2 regions of the Lentilactobacillus terminaliae genome follow, and region 2 is predicted to be linked to the other one. Evidence: riboswitches for the same ligand, from Rfam matches in the RefSeq annotation. Region 2 holds a riboswitch; the other holds the start of a gene.

Region 1 (11,166 bases), 920 kb from region 2:
TGCCAGCAGGGCTCCAAATCATATGAGCCATTGGATAATATACCAAGATGGACCAAAAGACTATGAATGCGAGTAGAAAGTTGAATCTAATCCGACCAACAACCGCGCCAACGAATAAGGCCGGAGTGATAATGGCAAACATCATTTGAAAGAGTGAAAATATACTTTCAGGAATTTTGGTTGCTGTGAGGGATGTTGAATTGAATTTGTGCATGAAAAAATTATGTAGGTTGCCAATGATTCCCCAATGATTACCGCTAAATGCTAAGGAATAGCCAAGAATTATCCAGAGCAAAATGGCAACACCAGTCATGATAAAGACCGACAACATTGTGTTAACAACGTTTCTTTTCGACACCAGTCCCCCATAGAAAAATGCTAAACCCGGAGTCATGAATAGAACTAGAATGCTAGCAATGATTACAAATGATGTGTTTGCTAAGCTCATATAATCGCCCTCTTTTACTTAATGTTATGAATTCTAACATTAAAATTTGCTAAGTAAAGTTTAATTTGAGTGATGTTATGTGAGAATATTTGGGTAGAAGTTGAAAATAACCCATGGCACAAAAAAAGACCTCACCAAATTTATTTTTGGTGAGGTCTATCGTTATGTTATAAAAAGTAACATTAAATTGGTTAAAATGTTTATAGCTCGGATACTGCTTCTTCAATCGGAGTGTCACCATTACTCATAGCGATTACTTTCCGGATTGTTCGATCATTTTTAAGAATGGCCACGATAGTTGTCGCAACATCATCGATGGTATTTGAATCGGATGCGTATTGACCAAGAGTGATCTTGCCGGTTGCGGGTTCTTCAGTTAAAGCTGTTGGTTGTAAGATAGTGAAATCTAAATCGGTATTATTCATCAACCACTTATCTGCATAGTGCTTAGCAATCAAATAGTCGGCGATAGGCGAGATATCTGGTTCACTAAAAGCATCTAAGTTTAATGAATTTCGTGAACTCAACATGATAAATCTCTTGATACCTTTATGTTCAGCTGCTCGCATTACCTTAACAGCTCCGTTTAAATCGACTTGTAATAGGTCTTTGCCCCCAGAACCTGCAGTGAAAATAATCGTGTCGCTATCTGGCAATTCTTCAGTCAGTAATTCTGGTGACACGTGAAGATCAATTTTGAATGGGGTAACGTTGACCCCAGTTGGAATTTTTTCGACTTGCCGAGCACCGGCAAATACTTCAACGTCGGGCTTGTTGATCAGTTCTCTAACAACTGATGAACCAACTCTCCCGGTTGCTCCAATAACAGTAACTTTCATGACTTCTCCATCTCCCTACTTCAATGTTAATAGTATAAGATTATCTGAATCAAATTAAAACAAAAAATTAGTAATGACCAAGTAGATTACCAGAGATATTCTACTGGATTTTTAATGTATTTGTTGTAAACATCTTGAACAACTGCCATTTGATCAGGTGTTAATTCATCAAGATCTGAAGCCACTGTATTTCTTTCGATTTGGCTTGGCTTGCTGGCACCAGGAATAACCGTTGAGATGGCGTCGTGCATCAAGATAAATTTCAAGGCAGTTGCTGCTAGATTATCTGTTCCTAAGCGTTGCTTAAGCTCGTTAGCTGCCATAACTCCAGTTTTGTAATCAACTCCGGAGAATGTTTCTCCTTTATCGAACAATTCACCATTTCGGTTGGTTGTCCGGTGATCGTCTGCTGGAAATTTAGTATCTAAATCATATTTACCCGTCAATAATCCACTTGCCAAAGGAACACGGGCTAAAATGCCAACGTTATTCTTCTTAGCTTGATCAAAGAATAAATCGCGTGGACGTAAGCGGAACATGTTGAAAATAATTTCGACAGCCGAAATGTCATAGCTTAAAGCCTTTAGAGCTTCTTCAACTCGTTCAACACTCACACCATAATTTTGAATTTTTCCTGCTTTTTTAAGCTCATCTAGGGCAAAGAATGTTTCGGGCATGTAGTAAACACTCATTGGTGGACAATGAAGAAGAACCATATCTAGTGAGTCAACGCCAAGGTTGCTTAATGATTCATTTACATATTGTTCAAGGTGTTCTTTATTAAAACTAGTAACTGATAATGGATCTTTTCGACCAATTTTAGTTGTGTAGTGAACGTCTGGATGTTGTTTTAAAAATTGACCGACTGTATGCTCACTGGCACCATCTTGGTAAATATCTGCAGTATCAAAGAAGTTAACACCTTTATCGTAAGCTTCAGCTAATGTTTCAGTAGCGTCACTTTCGTTAAATTGTGTGCCCCATTGGCCGCCAAGTTGCCAAGTACCTAGTGAAACTTCACTGACTTTGAATCCGGTTTTTCCTAATGTACGAAATTTCATATTTAATAAACTCCTTTTATAATTACTAAACTAAATTTTACACTTGTTTACGGAATACTTCTAAAAGTAATGGCAAATAATTGAGCATGCAAGTGAAAACTTCAAAATTTTGGTTTGCAAATACTGCAACGATATGCTTTCTGGATCACGTCGCTGATCCCCTATTATATAGGAATGCCACGCTTAAATAGTTTCCGTTACTTGTGTAATGGTTATCAAAAATGGCGGTAAATTAAAATATTTTTCGGGTTGTCATCAATTTTATTTTGTAGTACGCTTGTTTGCGAAAACTGAATAGATTTCTTCGGGGCAGGGTGAAATTCCCGACCGACGGTGACAATTTACGAATTGAAGTCCGTGACCCGCATATATTTGCGGTTGACCCAGTGTGATTCTGGGACCGACAGTACAGTCTGGATGGGAGAAGAAAATGCTAATATTTCGTACCGTCAACAGCTGATTAGCTGTGCTCGGTTGAAGTCTTTTTTAGCTTGATAAAATTCCTGGCCCTGCAATTTTTTGCAGGGCCTTTTTTACGAGGTGAATGGACTTGAATCATATGTTTTACATGCAAATGGCTTTGAAAGAAGCCGTTAAAGATCACCCGCGAACTTGGAAAAATCCCAAGGTCGGGGCAGTAATCGTTAAAGATGATCAAATTCTAGCCAGAGGCCATCATGAGATATTTGGTGGACCACATGCTGAAGTCAATGCGATCAATCATTTAGCTGATGAAGAAAGTGCACAAGGAGCGACAATGTACGTGACGTTGGAACCGTGTTCCCATACTGGCAAAACGCCTCCTTGCGCGAAAATGATCGTCGAAACTGGAATCACAACGGTTGTAATCGGCGAAGTTGATCCGAATCCGCTGGTATCGGGTAAAGGTATCGAGTATTTAGAATCCCACCATGTGAAAGTTATCGTGTTGAATACACCTTTAGCAGCGAACGATGCTTATCGATTTTATTTTCGAAATCATCGGCCATTAATTACGCTTAAATATGCGATGACTGCGGATGGGCGTATCAATTTTTCAAATGGCCAGCGGTCTCGGCTAACTGGCCAGGAGGCTTTTAATGACAACCAAGATCTGCGTCAAAATACTCAAGCAATTTTGGTGGGAATGAATACTTTAAAGATTGATGATCCTGAATTAACAGTTCGGAATGGCGCCATTTTTTCACTAATTCGCATCGTTGTTACTCATAACGTGGACGAAATTAAGTTTAGTAATAAACTATTTCAAACGGCAACGAAGGAAAGCCCAGTATGGGTAATGGCCAACCAGGATCCTCAAAAAACAGTTCCTGAAAATGTCAAAATTATCGTAAAAAGTGGTTGGACGGCAGCAAATATCTCAGAATATTTAGCGGATGTTGGCATTCAATCTTTGCTGGTTGAGGGTGGTAGCCAAGTGCTCAATCAGTTTGTGGCAGAAAAACAATTTAACAGAATAGTTACCTACGTCACGCCGTTATTATTTGGTAATCAAGCCTTGCCAGTGTTAACCGGAATTGGTCTGCAAGAGCCGCTGAAACTTAGTTTAGCTTCAGTCGAAACATTAGCGAATGACGTCAAACTAGTTTTTGAAAGGAGCAATTAATCATGTTTACTGGAATTATTCAGAGCAGAAGTCGGGTATTAGACGTGGCAACTATTGATGAATCATTAAAGTTAACGATTCGCCGTCCGGAAAGCTTCGAAATTCAAGAAGGTAGTAGTTTAGCAATCAATGGCGTTTGTTTGACAGTGACTGATTTAACGAGCGAAAGTCTGATGTTGACTGTTATGCCGGAGACTTATAGAAAGACGACATTGAAATTTTTACGGGTCAATGATGTCGTGAATATTGAACCGGCTCTAACTTTGAGAGAACCACTCGATGGTCATTTTGTGTTAGGTCATGTTGATCAAACAGTTAAATTGGTAAAGAAGACCCAGGATGGTAATTCTGTAAAACTTACTTTTGAATTGCCCGATTCATTAGCAACGTTTGTGGCCTATAAAGGGTCAGTTGCGTTAGACGGAACCAGTTTAACTGTGACACAGGTAACTGATAAGACTTTTACAGTTAATTTGATTCCCTATACCGCGGATAATACTGGCCTCCTCAATGTCCATCAGGATGATCAATATAATTTGGAAGTCGATGTTCTTGCTCGTTATATTCAGCGGGCACAAGTGGAGGCGGACGTATGGTGACTAATAATTCTTTGCAGGCGCGCGCCCAAGCAGATTTACCGACTGAATACGGAAACTTCAAGGTTATCGCCTATGCAGTAGATCAGGAACCACCGACACTTTTGATTTATAAGGGAGATTTAAAGAGTGTTAAGGCACCTATGGTTAGAGTTCATTCTGAGTGCTTTACTGGCGATGTCTTAAGCTCATTAAGATGTGATTGTGGTCCGCAACTTCACGCTGCTCTTCAAAAAATTGAGGCGGCTGGTTGTGGCGCAGTTATTTACTTAAGACAAGAAGGTCGTGGCATTGGACTGGTTAATAAGTTAAAGGCGTACCGCCTTCAAGAACAAGGATTTGATACTGTGGAAGCTAATCAACAATTACATTTGCCAGTAGATAGCCGTAGTTATGAGGTTGCAGCAAACATCCTGCAGGATCAAGGTGTTAGTCATATTGATCTGCTAACTAATAATCCAGACAAAATTAAACAACTCAGTTTAGAAGGAATCACAATAGATCATCGAATTCCTCTTGAAATTCCTGCTAACCAGTTCGATCAAAAATATCTACAAACTAAAAAACGCAAACTTCATCATTTATTATCGGAGGTCGACTAAATGAAAAATATGAATGAATCGAAAAAAATCGCAATCGTTGTTTCCCAATTTAATAATATTGTTACCGACCGATTGCTAAGCGGAGCAGTACAAACCCTAAGCCAGTCTGAAATTGACGATGGCAACATAGTCGTTTACCAAGTTCCCGGAGCTTTTGAAATCCCTAGAATTGTCAATTTGGTTTCTCAAAAGGATGAGTATTCTGGAGTTATCGCTTTAGGTGCCGTTGTGAAGGGACAAACCGATCATTATCAATTTATCAGTGAAGCAGTGACACATCAGTTAGTCGAATTGGCTACCACTGCACCAGTTCCAGTGTTATTCGGCGTTCTAACTACGGATAATTTGGAACAGGCTTTGAATCGAGCAGGAGGAAAAGCTGGTAACAAGGGTAGTGAGTGCGCTAATGCTCTTTTACGACTGCTGGAAGTTGAACTGCAACTAAATTAATCATATAGATGGGTTTAATAAGGAGGATGAGCATGAGTAATATGGAGCAAGCATTAGCCGATTTAAAGGCGGGCAAATTGGTAGTCGTCACAGATGATCCTGACCGAGAAGGTGAAGGAGATCTGTTGGGAATTGCTGAATTTGCGACTCCCGCTACAGTTAATACGATGATTACACTAGCTCGCGGATTGTTGTGTGTACCAATGGCACCGGAATGGGCAGCACAGCAAGGACTTAATGCGATGACTAACACTAGTAATGATGCTTTTAATACAGCATTTTTGGTTAGTGCTGACGCCAGAAGTACAAGCACCGGAATATCTGCTTTTGATCGGGCAACCACTATCAAAAAGATGGCTGACCCACAGGCGACATTTGCAGACTTTTATCACCCAGGGCATGCCTTTCCATTGAGAGCAGTGACTGTTGGCCTGCAAGAACGCCAAGGGCATACCGAAGCTGGAGTTAGTTTGGCTAAATTAACTAGTAAAAGTCCAGTTGCTTATATTTGTGAAATAATTAAACCAGATGGTCATATGGCAAAGGGGCGAGATTTGGTGGAGTTTGCGCACCAACACAATTTTAATCTGATTTCTATCGCCAAAATCAGTGAGTATTTAGCTAATCACTAATTCAAATGTTTGAATAATCTAGTTCGCAAAAACACCGAAAAATCGGAATTTATGATTTTACGGTGTTTTTTATTGGATTTAGATATTTGAATATTGTTTAAAAAACTTTGGGTTCGATTGCTTCTATTAAAGCAGTCATACCTGAATCGATAGTTCTGTCATCAAGTGGTTGATTGAAGAACAGATACCCTAGCACCAAGCCACCCATGATGGACCAAAGAGTCCGAATAATGTCGCTATTAGGCAGTGAATTTAAGATATGATCGGCCTTTAATTCATCAATCAATGTGTTTAATTTTTGCCAATAAATATTGGGGAAAATGTTGATCAAGTTTTGTCTGACTTGATGATCATAAAAAAGCTCGGTAAAAAATATTTTAAATACTTTATCATTGTCTTTAACCATGTCCATTCGATCAATCAATAGGGCGTGGACGAACTCTGTGGTACTAGAATAATTTTGGGAAAGTTTGTCCTGGATGAATGAATCGATAGTGGATGGAAAGACACGATTTAAAACGGGTTCGATGATAGCATTTAGTAATCCCCGTTTGTTTTTAAACTTGGCAAAGATATTTCCTTCAGCTACGCCGGCAGCTTCAGCGATTTCTTTGGTACTAGTATTTTCATAACCTTTTTCAGAAAATATTTGGATCGCAGCCGTTAAGATCTTTAGCTGTTTTTCGGTGAAGTTATCTAATGTACCAGCTTGATAATATAGTTCTAACTCAGGTTTATACACAGTTTGACTCCTCAATTATTTAGTCGATGACATACGATTTGATTATATCGACCAGCTGAGGAATGTCAAATTTTCAAATATTTTCATACTAATGGTTGACACTTTTTCGGCAGGGTCTATAATAAGCTTTGGAAATTAATTGAGTGCTCACTCAAAGTGAAACCTCAAGATAGTTACCCAAATTTCAAGCCAATGGAAAGAGGGCATTCTTCTATGAAAGAAAGTGTTTGGACTGAGTCACCAGAAAACGACTCAAAAGCAGTAGTTGAAAAGGTAGAGAGCAAGAAGAGTCAAAAGAGTTTGGATGAAGTTAATGGAAGCATCAAGGTTCCAGATAATGCTGGATTCTGGCGAACATTAGCAGCTTACACCGGACCCGGAGTTCTAATCGCGGTTGGGTATATGGATCCAGGTAATTGGATTACTTCAATCGCTGGTGGAGCACAGTTTAAGTACAAGTTACTATCAGTGGTAATGATTTCTAGTTTGATCGCCATGTTACTACAATCCATGGCAGCTAAACTAGGTATTGTAACCGGAAAAGATTTAGCTCAGTTAACTCGCGAACACACTTCAAAATGGGGTGGCTTCGCACTCTGGGTTATTACAGAACTTGCAATTGTGGCAACGGATGTTGCTGAAATTATTGGATCAGCGATTGCAATCGAGTTGCTGTTCCACATTCCGTTAATTGTCGGAATTATCATCACAGCGGCTGATGTTTTGATTTTGTTATTATTGATGCGTTTAGGATTCAGAAAGATTGAAGCTATTGTGGCAACTTTAGTAGTTGTTATCTTAGCAGTCTTCCTCTACGAAGTTGCTTTGGCACAACCAAATATGCAGCAAATGTTTGCTGGATACGTTCCTACTAAGGATATTATTACTAACAAGTCCATGCTTTACTTAACACTCGGAATTGTCGGTGCCACAGTTATGCCTCATGATTTGTTCCTTGGATCATCAATTTCACAAACTCGCGAAGTTGATAGAAATAACGAAAAGGCTCTTGCAAAAGCAATCAAGTTCACAACGATCGATTCAAATATTCAATTAACCGTTGCCTTCATCGTTAACAGTTTACTATTAGTATTAGGTGCAGCATTGTTCTTCGGTACTAACAGTACACTTGGTCGATTCGTTGACTTGTTCAACTCATTGAACAATCCGCAAATCGTTGGTGCAATTGCTAGTCCAATGCTAAGTATGTTGTTCGCTGTAGCATTACTGTCATCTGGACAAAGTTCAACGATCACTGGAACATTAGCCGGTCAAATCATCATGGAAGGTTTCATTAACCTGAAGATGCCAATGTGGGCACAAAGATTATTGACTAGATTGATTTCAGTAACACCAGTTCTAGCTTTCGCTATTTACTATCATGGAAACGAAGCTAAGATTGAAGATCTCTTGACATTTTCACAAGTATTCTTGAGTGTGGCATTGCCATTCGCGGTTATCCCACTGGTCATCTTCACTAGTGATAAGAAGTTGATGGGTCGATTCGCTAACCATACTTGGGTCAAGTGGGCTGCTTGGACAGCCAGTGTCGTTCTAATTGCTTTGAATGTTTACTTGATTTGCCAAACAGTTGGAATAATTAAATAGTCGATTAATCAGCAGGGACTCTAATAGGGTTCCTGCTGTTTTTTGTTGTTTAAAATGTGGTTTAATATATAGTAGTTAAACGAAATGGGATGATGAATTATTCGTGTTGATATGTTACAAGCGATAATGATTTTATTTCCAGCAGGTATTGTTGCGGGAATTATGAGTGCAACTACGGGGATGGCTTCACTAGTTTCTTATCCGGCTTTACTCGCCGTGGGAGTGCCACCTGTGTTTGCTAATATGACTAACACAGTTTCGCTAGTATTGGCTGGAGCGGGAGCCACAATCTCTTCAAGAAGAGAACTAAGGCACCACATGAGTGATTTGTGGAAAGTATTACCACTAACACTGGTAGGTAGTGTAATCGGTGCGGTTTTATTGCTCGAACAACCGGCTGACATGTTTGAAAAGGTGGTACCATTTTTCGTTCTAACTGCTGGATTATTACTAGCATTTCCACCATCTGCAAAGACTTTAGAGGTCAGACGGGTCAGCAGAATCCGTTCAATTGGATTTGATGCCATGATTATCGTGGTCGGTGCGTATACTGGATACTTTGGTGCTGCAGGTGGAGTTATGCTGTTAGCCTTATTATCTAGAAGTGGCAAGTATGAATTCACTACATATAACGCTTTAAAGAATGTCTCACTAGGAGCATCCAACTTATTAGCAGCCATTATTTATTCTTTTAGATCACGAATTTATTGGCTATTAGTTATTCCACTGGCGCTAGGATTTTTCATCGGTGGATTGATTGGTCCGCAAATTGTCAGACTGATTCCAGACAGAATAATGAGTGGAATAGTTGTCGTGGGCGCTATTGGCTTATCGATATGGTTGTTTGTGGATGCGTATGGGCTGATATAATTAATGTTTTTAGATAATAATATTTGATAATTAACCTCAAAACAGCTACTAATTTATTTTTAAAATAAATTAGTAGCCTTTTTCGTAATAAGATAGGCACAGAAACACCGTGTTAAAATTAATTTCAAAAAATAAATGGAATTTTTTTCATTAAGGTGCTATACTTATTTTCAATGAAAACGTTTTCTTTGTTTTTTGTAGAATATTTGACTAGAAGGAGTGTTATATATGCAAGCTCAAAAGAAACATGGTTTTGGTTTTATTAAGTTTGAAGGCCAGGAACTTGATAATGGCTATACTAGTAAAATGCCAGTTTTTCAATTCGTATTGGTATCTTTATTGTTCCCTATGTGGGGAGCAGCGGCCAGTTTAAATGATATTTTGATTACTCAATTTAAGTCGATTTTTCAGTTGAGTAATTTGGCATCTGCCTATGTACAAAGTGCTTTTTCTTTAGGATATTTTTTAATGGATATTCCAGCATCTTGGTTAATTAAGCGTACATCTTACAAACTAACTATTATTATTGGTCTGCTATTATATTTGATTGGATGTGTTTTATTCTTCCCTGCTTCTGCTGCAGCAACTTATGGATTCTTTTTAGCTGCCTTGTTTGTTTTAGCCACAGGATTGACTGTTATTGAAACAGCTGCGGATACAGACTCAGCACTTTTAGGACCCGAGAAACAAAGAACACTACGTTTGAATATTTCTCAAACTTTTCTTCCTTTTGGATCTATTGCAGGAATTTTGCTTGGTAAGTATCTCATTTTTTCTGGTGGTACTAACTTAGATACGCAACTTAGCAAATTATCTGGTAGTGCAAGAATTCGATTAGGCGAAGAGGCTTTACAAAAAACATTACAACCATATAAATATATTGTTATAGTGATCGCCGTTATGATTATTTTATTTTTGATAACTGAATTTCCAAGTGGTAAACCAAAACAAAAAGTTGATGTTCCAAAGGAAAATCTTGGTAGAACTGTACTTAATCTGTTAAAAAACCATAATTTTACTTATGGTATGTTCACATTATTCATGTATGTTGGTTTGCAAGTTTCAGTTTGGTCATTTACTATTCGACTGGCTTTAGACTTGGATCATTCTATTAATGAAAGAACATCTTCAAACTTTGTTATTGGTAGTTATGTTGCTTTCTTCATCGGTCGTATATTAGCTGATTATCTTATGAGAAAGATTCCTCATTTGAAAGTATTACTTTGGTATTCAGTTCTTGGATTCATTGCTATTGGTTACATGATGATTGACCGAAGTTTTAATGGTGTGTATGTTGCTATCTTGGTATCAGGTTTGATGGGACCCGGCTACGCAACTATATACACTGAAACCCTTGGGTTTATAAAAGATCCTCATCAAACAGAAACAGCTGGCGCAATGTTAGTTATGATGGTTGTTGGTGGAGGAGTTTGGCCAGCAATTCAAGGATATGTTGCTGATGTTACTGGCTCAATGACCATATCATTTGCTGTTCACTTCTTAACATTTGGGGCAATGATTGTTTATGCTTACCATTACATTAAACATCCGTTTGACGGTCTCAAAGAAGGTGCAAAGAATGACAACATTTAAATTGTACAAAGATTATTTTGAAGATAGTGAACGAATTTTGATTAAAAATGATGAATTTATTGTTTCTAGCTTTAAATATTCATCCGGAGTTGAAGCTATTAAGATAAAGAATTCTCGTG
Region 2 (11,166 bases):
AACATTTGGACGACCAACAAATGCAACAGTAGGCATTTTCATAAAAATTCCTCCTTTCCTCTTACGAAAGAAAAAGATTATCCCGCAAAACGAGGATAATCTTTTTTACTCGTACTTGTTTATTTGTTTTCTGAATCGTTAAGTTCGTTACCGATAATATCACCTAAAGTGAAACCTGATTCTTCTTCAGGAGCATTACTTGTTGAATTGTCGCTAACGGATCTATTGTTCTTTCTGTTGTTTGAACGGTTATCATTTTCTTCACTCTTAGGAGCTTCAGTCAAAGCTTTAATTGACAATGCCAAACGTTTTCTATCAGGATCTACATCAAGAACTTTAACCTTAACATTTTCACCTTCGCTCAAAACATCGCCTGGAGTAGCAATGTGTTCATGAGCAATTTGTGAAATATGAACTAATCCTTCAACACCTGGGAATACTTCAACGAAAGCACCAAAGTCAGTCAAACGCTTAACAGTACCATCAAGTACTTCACCAGCAGATGCCTTTTCTTCAATGTTATCCCATGGTTCTGGCAATGTTTGCTTAATTGAAAGAGAAATTCTGTTCTTGTCAAAATCAACTGAAAGAACCTTAACTTTAACTTCTTGACCCACTTTAAGTACATCAGAAGGTTTGTTAACTCTTTCGTATGCAATTTGAGAAACATGAACTAATCCATCAATACCACCAAGATCTACAAAGGCACCAAAGTCAGTTAAACGAGCAACTTTACCTTCCACGATGTCGCCTTCATGAAGAGTAGACATTAATTTTTCACGGTTAGCAGCATTCTTAGCTTCAAGAACTGCACGATGTGAAAGAATCAAACGGTTAGTTGCAGGATCAATTTCAATAATTTCTAATTCTAATTCTTGATCCTTGTATTCGTTCAAGTTGTCGACAAAATGATCTGAGATCATTGATGCTGGGATAAATCCACGCACACCAGTATCAACAACTAAACCACCCTTAACAACTTGTGTCACTTTGGCGGTGATAGTTTCTTTGTTATTTGATTTTTCTACTAACTCATCCCAAACTTTACGAGCTTGTAGACGACGTGATGAAAGAAGGTAACTTCCGCCTTCCTTGTCACTACCGATTCTTGAAGTGACAACTAATTGTAATTTGTCACCAATTTTAATATCTTTAACATCTTGATCAGAAGCTAGTTCACGTTGTGGAACTACTCCTTCAACACCGGCACCTTCAATGCCGACGATAAGTTGTTGGTTGTCGTCAATTGCTAAAACTTCAGCAGTAACAACATCTCCAACATTAACTTCACTCACACTATTTAAAGCATCTAATAAATCATTATTTTCGTTATTGGCGTTTTCACTCATCAAACATTTCCTCCTTGAAACAACTCTAACCCTAAGTTTATCTTATATTGGTTATAAATGCTAGTTTAATCATCAATTAGTTAGAATTGAGTTCATCTTTTATTACAGAAGCAATCTTTTCAACTACTTCTTCAATGGAAAGTGATGTGGTATCAATCTCCACTGCATCATCCGCTTTAGTTAAAGGCGAAATTTTTCTATGAGAATCTTTGTAATCACGTGCCTCTATCTCTAATTGCAATTCATCTAGAGGCGTATCGATTCCCTTTTCTATGTTTTCTTTATATCTTCGTTGAGCACGTTCTTCAACACTGGCAATCAAAAAGATCTTAACTTCAGCATCTGGAAGAACAGTAGAACCGATATCTCTACCATCCATAACAACACCGCCATTAATAGCGATTCGTTGTTGGTCAGCACTTAGTTCTTCTCTAACTGTACTAATTGCCGAAACAGCAGAAACGGAGTTGGTGACGTCTTCTTGACGAATGGCTTCGGTGATATCTTCACCATCAATGTATACGAGTTGTCCTTTGTCGCTTGGTGCAAAACTAATTTCTGAAGATCTTACGATATCAGAAATAGCAGTTTCGTTATCAAGTGAAAGACCACTTTTCAATACTTTATACGTAATTGCCCGATACATTGCTCCAGTATCTACATAAATATAACCAAATTGTTTAGCAACTAACTTAGCTACAGTACTTTTACCAGCAGATGCTGGACCATCGATTGCGACTTGTATTCCATTCTTGTGCATATTTTAAATTTCCAATCCTTAATTATTTTACCCGTAGTTTTTGACCGGGGTGTAATTGAGAGCTTGAACTCAAACCATTCATCTTCATCAACTGGTCAACAGTCAAGCCATTGTTGACGGCCACACGATATACCCCCTGCCCTGCTTGAACAGTTGCGTAGTCGCCACCAGATCCACTTGTACTGCTTGAATTAGTTCCTGAACCACTTTGTGAATCAGTAGTTGTTTGGGAATTATTTGAGTTAGTAGCAGATGCGGTACTTGAACCCGACTGACTATTTTGAGACGTTTGACCGGTGTTGTCAACATTATTGTTTGTCTGTCTAGAAGATTGGTTATTACTTGGAGAAGATGATCCACTAGTAGAATCATTGTTAGTCATCGACTGATTATCATTTGCATTTGATGATTCTTTTGGAGCAGTCGATTTTTTGGCTACACGAGGAGTGGATTCTTTAGCTGAAGTTGATTTTTTTTTTGAATCAGATTGAGAAACCATGGACACAGAAGAAGAATTATTACTAGTCCCATCTTCTCTGCCCATCGCATTTTGTTTAACCATTCCATAAGTCAATGCAATCAATGAAATGATAACTATTAATGCGACGACAACAATCGTAATTACATTATGGTTGCTGTTTTCCTTCCGGAGTTTCACTCTTGAAAGATTGCCATCTTCATCACGATCTTCAGAAAAGGTTTGATTCCAAGGTTCCTTTTCTTCAGATGGCTTTTCGTTTTTAAGCGCCATACTTTCTCCTCCTTTAGATATCTATACTAAATTTTAGCATTAAATATGCAAAAGCTGTAATTAATTTTTTGATAAAAATAGTTGATTCACAACACTAAGCCAATCTTCTGACTGTTCATCAGCTGATACTTTTTGACTATTAATTGAATGTTCATCCATAAATGTCTGAACATCTATCCAAAATTCATCATCGATATCACAACAAAAGCCTGGCTCAGATTCATATGTGGATTGAAAAGGTGTTAATAGTTTCTCTCTTCGACACGTTGTACTCATTATATAATCAATCATTTGAGCAAGTTCGACTTGGCGTTGAATTTTTCTTTTTTCAAATATTTGTTGAACTTCATTAAGTGGAACTTGATGACCAATATAATACTTGATGACTCGATATGACTCATCGTTAAATTCAACATCCGGATGCGCATAAGCATATTCTATCTCATTGCTTGTAGGAATAGTTTTATCCAATAGTCCTAAATGAATGAATCGGTCATCATCACTAAACAATGCCAAAGCGACTCCTTTTTCCCCGTCTCGCCCACACCGACCAATTTCTTGCATATAACTTTGCAAATTGGCAGGGATATGAAAATGAATCACGAATCGAATGTCTTGCTTATCGATGCCCATACCGAATGCACTAGTAGCACATATCACATCAATCTGGTCATTCATGAATTGCTGTTGGACTGAATAACGATCTTCACTAGTCATACCACCATGGTAGGCTAACACCTTCAAATTAGCGGAAGCAGCAAGCTGTTCAGCAATTTTTTCAGCCTTTACCCGACTGGAAAAATAAATGATTCCCTTACCTGATATCGTTGATAAAAATTGCTTTACAACAGCTAATTTTTCCTTTTCATCTGCCACAACTTTTGCGGCTAAAAATATATTCGGTCTATTAACCGGTTGCGATTCGATATCAACCTCGCCATTCTCAAAACCAAGCTTGCTGATTACATCTTGTTGCACTTTATCAGTTGCTGTCGCGGTAATCATTAAGGTCAGTGGCGAATTAAGTCGTGTCCTAATCCATCCTAAATCTTGATACTCAGGCCGAAAATCTGGTCCCCATTCTGAAACACAATGCGCTTCATCGACCACGAACAACGAAATCTCCAATTGCTTAAAATGCTCCAGAACGTTTTGATTGGACAACATTTCTGGCGAAATATAAATATATTTATATTGAGAAATATTATTTAAAACGATTTGTTTTTCAGAAAAAGAAAGATTAGATGTTAATGCCACCACTCTTTTTTCACCAAGATATTGCATCCGTTGGACCTGATCTTGCATTAAGGATATTAACGGTGAAACAACCACCACCGTACCAGAGTTAACTCTGCCAAATAACTGATAGATCAAAGTTTTTCCGCCACCGGTGGGAAGGATAGCAAAAACATCGTCGCCCTGTTGCAACTTGGTTAAAACCTCTAATTGACCCGGACGAAAATCGGTAAAACCAAATTCTTCATTTAAGGTTTTTAAAAGATCAACTGGCATTTTCACGACTCCTCATTATTTGATACATTCTGAACTCAAAAAAATCGATTTGTAATTTCTGAGATAGTGACTTGTCAAACTTCCATTCAAGAATTGAATCTGGAGCGAATTCATCTAATTTATTGATTAAAGATTTATTCAAAACACGGTCAAATAATGGCTGTGGATCTGGTAACAAAATGGCGCATTCTAATAAATGTTCTCGAATAGTTGTGACTTTGACCCTTCTCTTATCTGCAATGGCAATTAATGATGAGTTGGATCTAGAAAACATGTCCCACGTTACCAGCGCACTGTGAGAGATTCGGTCTCTTTTAACACCTCGGAACAGCAAATCCATACTTGAATTTTTCAAATCAATAAAGCCCTTAACAGCCAAACAATCTCCCATATAAAGCCATAATCTTACTTCACTTTCACTCATCGATACTTTATTTGCAATCTGCTTAGGTGTCTGACCGAATCTTTCATGACCAATCAATGTTTGAGCATAAAAATCCGCCAATTCTTTTGACATAGTGGAAAGTACTTTTATCCAACCATCCCTCATAAGTTCAATTAAATCGGTGGCCTTGTTTTTAATGAACCACAATTTGACTAAACTATCATTCAACATGTCAATGGATTGCGGATAATAACGATTATTTTGATAACTATATTCAGAAACTACCTGCGTTGCTAATATAATTCTTTTCTTGAATAATTCCACGTCGTACTGACCAGCTGTCTTTAAAATATCGACTTGGCCAACCGTCTGTAACAAGTCGTCTCGAGCTTGATCGCCAAGTTCAGTTAATTGGATGAAATTGTTCTCAGGCTCAATAATTAAACCCCGTTGCTTTAAATCATTGATACTTTTATTTAAATCATCTAGCGACAATCCATGAAAAGAATCCAGATAATCTAATAGTCCGTAATTAAATCCCCAAAATAAGTTAGAAACCGTTCTTTTACCGATTAAGACGTTGAAAACAGCCTTAATTCTCCGCGGTTCAGATGACGAACAAAACAACAAAATTAGCATATCAGTTTGCATGATTCTCCTAAACTAACTACCTGCCATTAAAGACAAAGTAGTTCCGGCTAAATATTTAATAAGGATTAGCCTTCCTTCAATAACTTAACTATCAACCGTATTCATACTAAAAATAGGATAACATCATTCATACATGTTCATGAAGAATATTTGCATGTAATTTCCATGAGGGCAAAATAAAAGGCAATTCATCACGCCTAAAACGTGTTTCCTTGCCAAAAATTCAATGAGACTTAATTTTGTAACTAATTTTTATTTACCGACTATGCTTGAATACCGGTAACAAATAATCCTTGAGCAGCAAAAATACAATTGATACCGTGATTCCTTTAATTATATTAAATGGCGCAACGCCATATAAAAGAATCGCATTCAATGGCATTGATAACTTTAATCCTACCAACTGCATATACATTGGTAACACGAACAGCCAGTTTAATAATGTCATCACAACTGTGATTGATAACACCATCGAGATTACTAAAGTAAGATTCTGAACCCATTTTTTTGAATTACGGGTTAAGCTAGCAACCAATTCATAACCAATAATTAAAGTGATAGAAGACACAAAAGCGGCTGCAACACCAATTAAATTAATAACCGACGCTCCGGTTGTTACCCAATATAAAGCGGCCTTTAAACCGGCAACCACAATTCCGGAAGCAGGTCCAAAAACAACGGCAGCAATCAAAATTGGAATATCACTTAAATCAATTTTCATCCACGGAACAAACGGGATAATTGGAACCGCAATAAACATTAGAACATAAGACATTGCCGATAATACCGACAACTGAACCGTCCTTGAAACAATCATTTGGTGCTTTGAACTATTTTCCATTGTAAAAACTCCCCTTAACAATGGCAATCTTCAAAAAAATCCCGACACGAGTGCCAGGACAATTGTATTAATACAATCTTCTGCATACCAGACTATACTGTCGGCACTGGAATTACACCAGTTCAACCACATTACTGTGGGTCGCGGACTATCACCGCCGGTCGGGAATTTAACCCTGCCCTGAAGACTAACCAAATTATTTAATTAATTAAAATATATCAAATTCACAGCTAAAGTCAATTTAAGTTACTTATCATTTGTAAGTTTTTTCAATTGTTCTACTTCATGCGGCTTCAAACGGCGATATTCACCAGGAGTAAGGCCATTTAAGTTCAAAAATCCGTAATCAGTTCTACTCAATTTTTGAACCGGATGACTAATGGCATCAAACATTTTCTTAACTTGATGATTTCTACCTTCATGAATAGTTAATGAAACAATTGATGACTTACCATCATCTCCTGGTTTAACCAAGCTTGCAGATGCTTTAGCGGTTTTCTTTCCATCAATCATGACACCATCACGCAATTGTTTAAGCTCTGGAATGGTAACAGTTCCCTTAACCTTAGCAACATAAGTCTTGTCAACTTCGTACTTAGGGTGGGTCAACTTATTGTCTAAATCACCATCGTTAGTTAACAATAATATTCCTGAAGTATCATAATCAAGACGACCAACGGGATAAATTCGATATTCGACATCATCAAAGAAGTCTAAAACCGTCTTTCTACCTTTGTCATCTGAAACCGTCGTAATAACACCACGAGGTTTGTAGAACAAATAATAAACTGGTTCTTCTTTTTGAATTTCAATGCCCTTGACCACAACAGTATCACTGGCCGATACCTTAGTACCAAGTTCTTTCACTACTACTCCATTGACCTTAACTTCGCCATTTGTAATGTACATCTCAGCTCTTCTTCTTGATGCAATACCGGCTTGAGCAATTGCTTTTTGTAATCTTTCCATTTATTAGTTTCCTACCTTTACTTACTATCAATTTCTCGATTAAAACGTGTCATCAATGCGTCACTTGTATCTTCAGTCAAAACTTCATCTTTCGGTAATTCTGGCAGTTCATCTTTAGACTTTAGACCAAAATAATCTAAACAATAGTTAGTAGTCCTGTATGTTTTAGGATTACCAACTTCTTTTTTTATCCCTGCCACTTCGATCAATCCTTGGTTCAATAATCGATGAATAATAGCGGAGCTGTTTACTCCCCGTATTTCATCGACTTCGATTCTAGTGATTGGTTCATTATACATAATAATAGCGATAGTTTCTAATGCGGCTTGTGATAGAACCCTAGGCTTGGCATCAACGATAAAATCAGCCACAAATTCTTCAAAATCAGTCTTGGTTTGCAAACGATAGACTTCATCACTCACAGTGATCATTAATCCTGAATTTTCATCTTTTAGTAAACTATCTTCCAATTCGGATAGAAGTTGCCGACAAGCTGGTTTTGAAAGAGAGACACTATGAGCTATTTGAGAAAGTGAAATTCCTTCGTCACCCGAAGCGTAAATCAATGCCTGCATTTTTGCAAAATCAGTTGGCACACTAAGCATCTCCTTTAGTTATGATTATCGGATCATTTTTCTGAATTTGAGTTAATTTAATTTCTTGATATTTCGCCATTTCTAAAATCGCCAAGAAGTCAGTAATGACTTCTTCAGGAGCAGCTGCTTGCTCTGTCAGGTCGTTAAAAGTTATCTGCTCAGAATTAGTCATTATTTGTCGAATAGCTTCTGTTTGACTCTCAATAGTGTAACTCCATTCATGAATCACCGTCGACATTGGCTGATTATATCGCAACCGCTTCAACGCATCGACAAAGGCAGCCATCAAATCCAATTTGTTAAACGGAGATGGTTCTTGTAACGTCTCAGGCTTAGTTCCAACAATCATTGGGGATCGAGTGTAACTCTTTCGGCGTTTAACTTCTCCTTGTCGAAAGAAATCAGCAACGTGCTTATATCTTTGATAATTCAGCAATTGATTAACCAAATCTTCTCGAGGATCTTCCTCTTCTTCATCAACATTGTCAGTAGGTGTTGGCAAAAGCATCTTCGATTTGATCATCATTAACTTAGCGGCCATCACTAAATACTCACCAACAACATTTAAATCTAACCGCTTAGCATCATAAATATATTCCATATACTGATCAGTAATTTCGGCAATTTGAATATCATAAATATCCATCTTTGTTTGCTGAATTAAATGCAACAAGACTTCCAATGGTCCATCAAAATCTGTTAAGTGCAGTTCAGGTAAACCATTTTCCGTCATGATTTAGTTTGCTCCCAACTCTTTAAAATATTGTGAGTACTAAGACTACCGACAATTTGTTTTTCATTATAATAAGCGGCTAACTCATCTAACATCTGGTTGCAACTTGACTGGGTTTGGTTTTGCGGTGTCAAAATAAATTGGTGAATCACTACTTGATCATCGTGCTCTTCAACACCTAAAAGTCCTGCCCAGTTATGAGCATCATTTTGCCAAAGTAATATTTGACGTTGATCTGACTGATCATACCATTCCATTTCCTGAGTCACTAGATCCATATTGGAAAATTCAGTTATTAAAGAGAGTAAGCCCATCGTAATTTTTTCATAGTCCTTACGATATTGATAAAGCATTTTTAAACCTCCTAGCTTCTTGGATGATATTGTTCATAAACTTTAGCCAAATGTTTTTTAGAAACATGCGTGTAAATTTGAGTGGTGGAGATATCTGAATGGCCCAACAATTCCTGAACGATTCTTAAATCTGCACCATTTTCTAATAAATGCGTCGCAAATGAGTGCCGCAACGTATGCACAGTAACATGGTGCTCAATTCCAGCCAGTTTGGCATATTTTTTGATCATTTGCCAAATAGCCTGCCTGGTCAATTGATGACCGTGCGCATTCAGGAATATTGACGAGGTATTAGTCTTATCCCGTAATAAATCAGGACGAACATCATTTAAATAACGCTCCAACCATTCTTTAGCGATATCTGAAATTGGAATAATTCTTTCTTTGTTACCCTTTCCCAACGTCTGGATCAAATTCATGGGTAAATGCAGATCAACTAATTTTAAATTGATCAACTCAGATACTCGCAGACCTGTCGCGTAGAGAACCTCTAATATTGCTCGATCTCGTAAACCTAACTTTTTAGTGACATCCGGTGTCTCTAAAAGTGAATTAACTTCATCGACTGAAAGAACGTCGGGCAAAGTTTTGGCCTGCTTTGGTGCATCAATCTTAGCCATTGGATCACTGGTAATTTGATTAAATTGGTATAAATAAACAAAGAACTTCCGCAAACTAGAAACCATATGAATAATAGTATTGCGGGATTTTTTCTGTTTTTGTAATTCTTCGAGAAGATTCAAAACATCATACTGGTCTATCTCAGCAATCTGATTCTTATTCAATGCAAAAAAATTAACAGCTTCAGTTAAATCTTGCCGATAACTGTTAATTGTATTATCAGATAGTCCTCGCTCAACTTGTAAGTAATGCAAATAGTCTTGAACTAACTCAAGCATCTTAATCCCTGTCTTTTAAAATAATTTTGCCATCTTCTTGGCTGATCAATCTTTCTTTTAATAAATGGCCTAATGCCCGCTTAAAGGCACCCTTACTGATACCAAAGAATGTTTTGATAGCTTCTGGATCACTTTTATCAGAATATGGTAACTCACCATCAGCGCTGTGTTGTAGAACAGCTAAAACCATAGCCGCGTCATCGCCAATTGCTTTATAGGCTTTAGGCTTAGTTGACATATTAATTGTTTGATCACGTAATTGGCCAATAACTCGGCCTTCAATTACTTCACCTAATCTTGGTTCTTGAACCCGTTCGTCTGGATGCAAAAATACCAATTCATAATTATCAGTTATTAATCTAGTTCCAGCCATTTTCAACCTGTAAGCAGTTGCTTTAATTGGCTTATTATTCACAACTTTTTTAGGTTGTTGGGAAATAGCTTGGAAGATTTCTTCGTCTGCTAAGTGACCCCAAATTCTGCCCTTATTATCAACACCTAAATCGATCATCAACTTATCGCCTTCTTTAGGCCATAAATTAGTCATTGTTGGTAGTTCATCCAAAGAAACTACGACGTCTTTGTTAGGTAAACCAACGTTAACAAACACTCCTAGTCCGTGATGTTGTTTAACTACTGTGGCGAATCCATAATGATCTCGTCTAATATCTGGAATTTGACGAGTGACTTGTAATTTATGTTGTTCATTCTCATAAGTAAAGCCAGTGAACATTGATCCTAATTTCAAAGGCTTTTGGATTTCTTCTTTTGATAACATGAAGGTTGTTCCTTCAATTTGGACAAAGTAACTTTCATCATTTTCATCAGTTACCTTACCGGTTAAAACATTTGCTAATAATTCGTTCATATAAATCTCCATTCAAGATGTTATTCCATTTCATTTTACACGCTTTTTCATGTGAGTGCTAATTCCTTTACTCTAAAGCAATTTAGTCAAATAGGCAAACAAAAAAAGTGGAATGGAGAAATCTCCATTCCACTTTCAAGTTTAATTAGTAGTGATTAGATTGAGCTTGAGGCACCATGGTAAATTACACCACGACGTGAGTCAACTGTAATCAATTCACCATCAGAAATCTTGCTAGTAGCGTTAGCTGCGCCAACGATAACAGGAATTCCCATTGAAATACCAACAACGGCTGCGTGTGATGTTAAACCACCATTTTCAACAACAACTGCTGAAGCTTTTTCAATAGCTGGTAAGTAATCTTTATCAGTTGAGCTAGTTACTAAAATGCTTCCTTCAGTAACTTTGTTGTTAGCATCTGAAGCACTCTTAGCTAAAACAGCTTTTCCGATAACAGTCTTGTCACCAACACCTTGGCCTTGAACTAACTTTGAGCCGA

The links. A riboswitch is a leader RNA that binds a small molecule or an ion and turns the genes downstream of it on or off. The one in region 2 is predicted to bind FMN.
Region 1: linked by a shared signal. The riboswitch ahead of ribD (bifunctional diaminohydroxyphosphoribosylaminopyrimidine deaminase/5-amino-6-(5-phosphoribosylamino)uracil reductase RibD) and the one ahead of O0236_RS05555 (ECF transporter S component) in region 2 are both predicted to bind FMN.

What each region holds. Positions count from the first base shown of each region.
Region 1 is NZ_CP168151.1:176,403-187,568, forward strand. It holds gene O0236_RS00830 (ammonium transporter) at 1-448, opposite strand, end outside; gene O0236_RS00835 (NAD(P)H-binding protein) at 649-1,287, opposite strand; gene O0236_RS00840 (aldo/keto reductase) at 1,374-2,348, opposite strand; FMN riboswitch at 2,645-2,781, shown strand; gene ribD (bifunctional diaminohydroxyphosphoribosylaminopyrimidine deaminase/5-amino-6-(5-phosphoribosylamino)uracil reductase RibD) at 2,908-3,954, shown strand; gene O0236_RS00850 (riboflavin synthase) at 3,957-4,553, shown strand; gene ribA (GTP cyclohydrolase II) at 4,547-5,152, shown strand; gene ribH (6,7-dimethyl-8-ribityllumazine synthase) at 5,153-5,602, shown strand; gene ribB (3,4-dihydroxy-2-butanone-4-phosphate synthase) at 5,635-6,234, shown strand; gene O0236_RS00870 (TetR/AcrR family transcriptional regulator) at 6,332-6,976, opposite strand; gene O0236_RS00875 (Nramp family divalent metal transporter) at 7,190-8,584, shown strand; gene O0236_RS00880 (sulfite exporter TauE/SafE family protein) at 8,696-9,454, shown strand; gene O0236_RS00885 (sugar MFS transporter) at 9,683-11,047, shown strand; gene O0236_RS00890 (DUF4432 family protein) at 11,034-11,166, shown strand, end outside.
Region 2 is NZ_CP168151.1:1,100,403-1,111,568, forward strand. It holds gene der (ribosome biogenesis GTPase Der) at 1-42, opposite strand, end outside; gene rpsA (30S ribosomal protein S1) at 120-1,349, opposite strand; gene cmk ((d)CMP kinase) at 1,426-2,109, opposite strand; gene O0236_RS05540 (LysM peptidoglycan-binding domain-containing protein) at 2,132-2,860, opposite strand; gene O0236_RS05545 (RecQ family ATP-dependent DNA helicase) at 2,921-4,372, opposite strand; gene O0236_RS05550 (helix-turn-helix domain-containing protein) at 4,362-5,408, opposite strand; gene O0236_RS05555 (ECF transporter S component) at 5,665-6,249, opposite strand; FMN riboswitch at 6,321-6,441, opposite strand; gene O0236_RS05560 (pseudouridine synthase) at 6,496-7,218, opposite strand; gene scpB (SMC-Scp complex subunit ScpB) at 7,236-7,823, opposite strand; gene O0236_RS05570 (segregation and condensation protein A) at 7,816-8,547, opposite strand; gene O0236_RS05575 (reductase) at 8,544-8,900, opposite strand; gene xerD (site-specific tyrosine recombinase XerD) at 8,912-9,799, opposite strand; gene O0236_RS05585 (S1 RNA-binding domain-containing protein) at 9,801-10,667, opposite strand; gene pyk (pyruvate kinase) at 10,823-11,166, opposite strand, start outside.